Regions from separate parts of the Paenibacillus sp. FSL R5-0912 genome, predicted to be linked through region 2. Evidence: a T-box and tRNA genes for the amino acid it is inferred to sense, from the RefSeq annotation. Region 2 holds a T-box; the other holds one or more tRNA genes.
The links. The T-box of region 2 lies ahead of trpS (tryptophan--tRNA ligase). A T-box ahead of a tRNA ligase gene usually reads a tRNA of that ligase, here a tRNA-Trp.
Positions count from the first base shown of each region.

Region 1: it encodes a tRNA-Trp, which carries the amino acid that the T-box ahead of trpS (tryptophan--tRNA ligase) is inferred to sense. The anticodon was not compared.

Region 1 is NZ_CP009282.1:6,720,487-6,723,868, forward strand. It holds gene R50912_RS28325 (TetR/AcrR family transcriptional regulator) at 1-285, shown strand, start outside; gene R50912_RS36525 (hypothetical protein) at 454-681, shown strand; partial or broken gene R50912_RS35380 (MFS transporter) at 602-892, shown strand; tRNA gene R50912_RS28335 (tRNA-Leu) at 1,047-1,125, opposite strand; tRNA gene R50912_RS28340 (tRNA-Cys) at 1,162-1,235, opposite strand; tRNA gene R50912_RS28345 (tRNA-Gly) at 1,242-1,316, opposite strand; tRNA gene R50912_RS28350 (tRNA-Gln) at 1,323-1,397, opposite strand; tRNA gene R50912_RS28355 (tRNA-His) at 1,416-1,491, opposite strand; tRNA gene R50912_RS28360 (tRNA-His) at 1,541-1,616, opposite strand; tRNA gene R50912_RS28365 (tRNA-Trp) at 1,643-1,716, opposite strand; tRNA gene R50912_RS28370 (tRNA-Tyr) at 1,722-1,807, opposite strand; tRNA gene R50912_RS28375 (tRNA-Thr) at 1,813-1,888, opposite strand; tRNA gene R50912_RS28380 (tRNA-Phe) at 1,909-1,984, opposite strand; tRNA gene R50912_RS28385 (tRNA-Asp) at 2,004-2,081, opposite strand; tRNA gene R50912_RS28390 (tRNA-Met) at 2,086-2,162, opposite strand; tRNA gene R50912_RS28395 (tRNA-Val) at 2,197-2,272, opposite strand; tRNA gene R50912_RS28400 (tRNA-Glu) at 2,389-2,463, opposite strand; tRNA gene R50912_RS28405 (tRNA-Ser) at 2,494-2,583, opposite strand; tRNA gene R50912_RS28410 (tRNA-Asn) at 2,587-2,662, opposite strand; rRNA gene R50912_RS28415 (23S ribosomal RNA) at 2,726-3,382, opposite strand, start outside.
Region 2 is NZ_CP009282.1:6,539,202-6,542,583, reverse strand. It holds gene R50912_RS27555 (aldose 1-epimerase) at 84-1,049, opposite strand; T-box leader at 1,184-1,428, shown strand; gene trpS (tryptophan--tRNA ligase) at 1,492-2,481, shown strand; gene R50912_RS27545 (hypothetical protein) at 2,478-2,669, opposite strand; gene R50912_RS27540 (metal-dependent hydrolase) at 3,200-3,382, opposite strand, start outside.

The DNA of each region.
Region 1 (3,382 bases), 180 kb from region 2:
AAAACGATTTGTGAGGTTCTGTTCTCAGAGCATGGCGATAAAGAATTATTAGAAAGAATCCTTTATATCAGTCACGATTTAACCATTGAGCGATGGAAGCAGGAATTAAAATATTTTGATCCACAATTATTTGAGTCTTGGTATACGTTTGCCGCTCATGGCAGTATAGCCATTATAAAAAAGTGGGTGAGTAGTGGTTTGAAGGAAAGCCCCAGTAAAGTTGCAGCTTTTATTGATAAAGCCACAGAGGCAGTATCCAAAGCATTTTATTCCGAAGAATTATAAATTATTTAAAATGAAGCGGACGCTCATTTTTGAGGGCCGCTTCTCTGCTCTTCTGCTGAAGACCAGGCAAGGGGATGGGACTTATGTCTGCTCCTCCAGTATTTTGGGGTCAGTAATAAGAAAAGTGATTCAGCATACCGATAAGTTCGAGAGCCTGGAGGTCAGAACATGGTTTTGGAAACGAAGCAAAGATGCGGCTTTTATCTCGACTCCTATGACCTGATTTATCAAGCCATTGCCAATCAGGATGGTCATAAAGCTGAGGAAGCTGTCCGTCTCCAGAACCGGTATTCGCAAGCAAGCGACACTCTGGTTCATGATCGTAGGAATTATTTTTATCGCAGCGAATTTGCGTGCTCCCCTCACATCGGTGGGACCATTGCTGTTCAGTCGTAATCGGGCGGAGTGACCTTGTATGTTGGAACTGCAATTCTGAGGTTTGCTATTCCCCTATGTAATGTATTACTTCCGAGCCTGATCAAACGGGAGTTTCCGCAGCAAATGGGTACTATGGACAGTGGGATATTCTGTTTCCCTGAATCTATGCGGGGCGGTAGCTTCCGGTATTAGTGTTCCCTTAGCTGTGGGGGCAGGCATGAGGTATCGTTGGTCTAGGTGCGGCTAGAAATCAATTTGTTGGTTCTGATAAAGATTGCCTGGATCTTGATAGTTCTACGCATAACTGGAGTAAGAGAATACAGCTCAAATAAAAAGAAAAAAGAGCCCACCAGAGAATATCTCTGATGAACTCTTTTAGCAGATACCGGCGAGAGGACTCGAACCTCCACGGTTTCCCACTCGATTTTGAGTCGAGCGCGTCTGCCATTCCGCCACGCCGGCATATACATATTATTTACAATTGATTCTAAAATAAAATGGAGGTGCCACCCAGATTTGAACTGGGGATAAAGCTTTTGCAGAGCTTTGCCTTACCACTTGGCTATGGCACCAAAAAATGGAGCGGACGACGGGAATCGAACCCGCGACCCTCGCCTTGGCAAGGCGATGCTCTACCGCTGAGCCACGTCCGCATATAATGGCTGGGGATATAGGAATCGAACCTATGAATGACGGAGTCAAAGTCCGTTGCCTTACCGCTTGGCTAATCCCCAACATTTGATTTAATAAAATGGGGCGACTGATGGGTCTCGAACCCACGAATGCCGGAACCACAATCCGGTGCGTTAACCCCTTCGCCACAGTCGCCATATGAAGCTTATTTAATTGCAATGCCTTATAACTCTTATAAAAGAAATGGGGCGACCGATGGGTCTCGAACCCACGAATGCCGGAACCACAATCCGGTGCGTTAACCACTTCGCCACGATCGCCATATTAAATTTTATAGGATATTACTTGGCAGGGGCAGCAGGAATTGAACCCACACCAACGGTTTTGGAGACCGTTGTTCTACCTTTAAACTATGCCCCTAAAAATGGTGGAGGCTGATGGATTCGAACCACCGAACACGTACGTGAGCAGATTTACAGTCTGATGCGTTTGGCCACTTCGCTAAGCCTCCGAGGATGGTGCCGGCGAGAGGACTTGAACCCCCAACCTACTGATTACAAGTCAGTTGCTCTACCAATTGAGCTACACCGGCGTATTAAGTTGTAAGAAATATGGTGGCGCGGGAGGGAATCGAACCCCCGACACAAGGATTTTCAGTCCTTTGCTCTACCGACTGAGCTACCGAGCCGAACATTTTTTCATAAAGATGGCGGAACCGACGGGATTCGAACCCGCGATCTCCTGCGTGACAGGCAGGCATGTTAGGCCAACTACACCACGGTTCCAAATTGGTTGCGGGGGCAGGATTTGAACCTGCGGCCTTCGGGTTATGAGCCCGACGAGCTACCGGGCTGCTCCACCCCGCGTCAATGTTAAAGATCTATTCTATTAAAAGATAGATGGTGGAGGCTGAGGGGTTCGAACCCCCGACCCTCTGCTTGTAAGGCAGATGCTCTCCCAGCTGAGCTAAGCCTCCATATATGACTCGTATGAGATACTCTCCACTCCGTTACGAGATTGCGATGTATTCCTTACGATGCCTATGCTTCAACGAACCCAGGGAATTCTCATCCCATTAATCGAAGAAGAAATTGGTGACTCGTATGGGATTCGAACCCATGTTACCTCCGTGAAAGGGAGGTGTCTTAACCCCTTGACCAACGAGCCATGCTGTTAACTACTTGTAAAGTAAAGCTACGGAGAGAGAGGGATTCGAACCCTCGAGACGCTTGTGGCGCCTACACGATTTCCAATCGTGCTCCTTCGGCCAAACTCGGACACCTCTCCAAATGGCTCCCCGAACAGGACTCGAACCTGTGACAACTCGATTAACAGTCGAGTGCTCTACCAACTGAGCTATCAGGGAATATACATATCAAGCTTGATCGCCTGAAAACTGAATCCGAAACGAATCTGCGCTCTAAGAAATTTGGATAAGCCCTCGACCGATTAGTATTGGTCAGCTCCATGCATTGCTGCACTTCCACCTCCAACCTATCTACCTCGTCGTCTTCAAGGGGTCTTACTAGTTGGGAAATCTCATCTTGAGGGGGGCTTCACGCTTAGATGCTTTCAGCGCTTATCCCGTCCGTACGTAGCTACTCAGCCATGCTCCTGGCGGAACAACTGATGCACCAGCGGTACGTCCATCCCGGTCCTCTCGTACTAAGGACAGCTCCTCTCAAATTTCCTGCGCCCACGACAGATAGGGACCGAACTGTCTCACGACGTTCTGAACCCAGCTCGCGTACCGCTTTAATGGGCGAACAGCCCAACCCTTGGGACCTACTTCAGCCCCAGGATGCGATGAGCCGACATCGAGGTGCCAAACCTCCCCGTCGATGTGGACTCTTGGGGGAGATAAGCCTGTTATCCCCAGGGTAGCTTTTATCCGTTGAGCGATGGCCCTTCCATGCGGTACCACCGGATCACTAAGTCCGACTTTCGTCCCTGCTCGACTTGTAGGTCTCGCAGTCAAGCTCCCTTATGCCTTTGCACTCTGCGAATGATTTCCAACCATTCTGAGGGAACCTTTGAACGCCTCCGTTACTCTTTAGGAGGCGACCGCCCCAGTCAAACTGCCCGC
Region 2 (3,382 bases):
GTGAAGATAGTATGAGCGCTAGGGAGAGAATTCATGCACGAATTTCGAAGGTTTAGAGGCTGGTAATTATATGAAATTTACCCTCAGGGATAAATCATCTGCAAGCTGCTGCCAAGCACCAGTGTCTGGCCCGGTTCAAGCGTAAGCATTCCTGTGAAGGAAGCGTCCTGCTGGAGATTCGGCGCATCCGGAAGCCAGGTGAGCGGTTCAATGCAGAGGAACTGGTCAGCCTCTCCTTTGGTATAGAGGACCCAGTGGCGGAAATGTTCCTTGTCCACCGAATAACGCAGTCCGTAGCCGTCATCGCGCATGAGTAACGCTTCGGCAGGCTGATGATCATCCATCCTCAGGGCCGTATCCAGATTCTTGCCTTGGAGGTTCATATGGCTGTTAAGACTATCGAATTCACCGAGCGGTAATAAATGTCCGCTGGGCAGGAGTTCGTTATTTAGCTCATAAACGCTTTGCACAGGGAGTGTTATGCTCCAGCGCTCAGGGGCGCCGTCCAGCATAAACCATGTATGATAGCCGATACCAAATGGAATGCGACTGCCGCCCAGATGGGTAACCTTAAGTGTCTGCACCAGGTCAGGCCCCTGCAGGCGGAATGTCATCTCAAGCTTCAGCGGCTCGGGAAATTGCCTGATCCACTCCGGATCATCCGTAGTTGTGAATTCGGTTGTTACCGCGCAGCCTTCCTCGTCTTCTTCAATATCGCTGACACACCAGGCTTGGGTACGGTGCAGGCCGTGAATATGATGATCGCCTGAATTCCGGTCGAACTGGTAGCTGGTGCCATCGAACGCGAACTGCCCGTTTCGGATACGGCCGGGCGGTACCAGAAGCGGAATGCCAAAGTGATAAGGTTTCTGAATATAAAAAGCCAAGTCGCTTTCATCAGGCTGGCGCAGGATTTGCCGCTCCTCCTTGCGGTCCCATAAGGAAATTACATTGTTCCCCAGCCGGGGCAAAAGCGTGACTTCCAGCTCACGGCTATGCAAAATGTACGTATCATAACCGTTCCACTGCCCTTTGGTCACCTGTTTCATAAGAGATATGCTCCTTTGATAAACTGTAATCAGATCATACACGAATATCCTTATCATACCAGATTTAAGTGACGGTGGTTAGAGATTTGACAACTTCTCCGGCACGCACTATGATGAAGGCAACAATGAATGACAACAACGTGATGACAGGGACAAGTAAGCAATGGACTGCACCTTCAGAAAGCCGGTGGCTGATGTGAACCGGTGGTGCACCTCTGACCGAATGGACCCTTGAGCGCCGCGATCGAACGGGCTGAATAAGCCTTCAGTAGACCGGCCGGCTCTTCCCCGTTAACGGAAGCTAAGGCTGCTTGCCTGTCCCCCAGGGATGACTTAGGAGCAGCGAATAAGGGTGGTACCACGGTCTCACGTCCCTTGCGGATGTGGGGCCTTTTTGCGTCCTGGCGCACACGGAATATACAGATGATGGAGGATAAAGATCATGGCTAAAAAGGTATTATCGGGGATTCAGCCCAGCGGTTCGCTCACACTCGGAAATTACATCGGAGCGATCAAGAATTTCGTCAAGCTTCAAAGGGAATATGAATGTTACTTTATGGTGGTGGATCTGCATGCCATTACGGTTGCCCAAGATCCCGCTGCCCTTCGTGAGAATTCGGAATCGGTAGCTGCATTGTATCTGGCTGCAGGCATTGATCCTGCCATCTCCCATGTCTACATGCAGTCCCACGTGCCTCAGCATGCTGAGCTGGGATGGATTCTGACGACACTGACTGCTATGGGTGAGCTGGAACGGATGACGCAGTTTAAGGATAAATCGGCAGGCAAAGAATCCGTAGGAGCCGGATTATTCGTGTATCCATCGCTGATGGCTGCAGATATCCTGGTCTACAACGCCGATCTGGTACCGGTGGGTGAAGACCAGAAGCAGCATCTGGAGCTGACCCGCGACTTGGCGGGGCGCTTCAATCACCGGTTCGGTGATTTCTTCACTATTCCTGAGCCGTATATTCCTGAAGTCGGAGCGCGGATTATGTCTCTGGATGACGGGACCAAAAAAATGAGCAAAAGCGACCCTAATGCCGGCAGCAGAATCGGTCTGCTGGATCCGCCGGATATCATCCGTAAAAAGATCAGCCGCGCAACCACGGATTCAGGACGCGAAGTGGTATTTGATCCGGCCAATAAGCCTGAGATCAGCAACCTGATGAGTATCTATGCCGAATGCTCGGGAATGAGCCTCCAGCAGATAGCGGACAAGTATGAAGGGCAAATGTACGGCGGCTTCAAAAAAGATCTTGGCGAAGTAATCGTTGCCCTGCTTGAACCCATCCAGCAGAGATACCATGAGATCCGCAGCTCAGGCACACTGGGCGATATTCTGGCTCAAGGTGCCGAAAGCGCGCGCAGCAGTGCTGCCCGGACACTGGAAGGCGTGAAGGAACGGATGGGCTTCCTGCCTTACCGTTAAGAGGAGGGCAGCTTGCGCTCGGCCTTGCGTCTCAGCCGGGCTTTGATGATGAAGCCCCAGCCAATGTTGAGCACGCACAGGGTACCGAGCAGCAGCGCCAGCCAAATGTTATAGCTGATTGAAATGGAAGCTGCCGTAAGTATGAGAATTGAAGAGCAGGCGAACCACAGTGACAGACCTTTACCCATATGTTCCAGCCTTCCTTTCTGCTGCAATAGCGGTGGAGTGAGTCCCGGAGTGCTTTATGCACCCCGGGATTTTCAATTCATATCATGAACTATTAACTGTAACCGCTTTATTGTGATTGTGCCTTATGCGGTCCGGGGCGTCAAGAGGCGGCAAGAGAAATAGACCTCAGGAAGATTTAACCTGCTGGTTAAGCTTAGCTAGAGATAGGAATGTTTATGTAAAGGTCCAATGACGGAATCCTGCACAGAATACAACATTTCCTTTATTAAATCGCCCTAATTGAAAATTGTTGCACAAAAGGCAACATTCTTCTCCTCCATAGCCGCTAAGCGGGGGGATTGCTGTATTTCATACAACAATTCTTAAAGTAATCCCAATATCTAAGGCTCAGAGTTGCATTATATACAACACTCTCAACATCCCGGCCGGACAATACAGGGTGAACTTCAACTCATTGCCACATAAACTAAAAAGCTGGCATCCGCAAGGGCGGATGCCAGCCATCTTCAGGTATGCATTGTTTACGCTGCTAGGTCTTAACTGTTCCCGGATCAATGGCGAAGCGTTCATCCAGCTTCTCACTGCTGAGCCAGCCTACATAAGTATTCAGCGGGTGATACTGGTTGTCCATGACCAGTACTGCAACAAACGGGAATTGCTTACGGTGTAAATAACGAACATCCCCCCAGCGTACAATATAACCCGAGGGCAG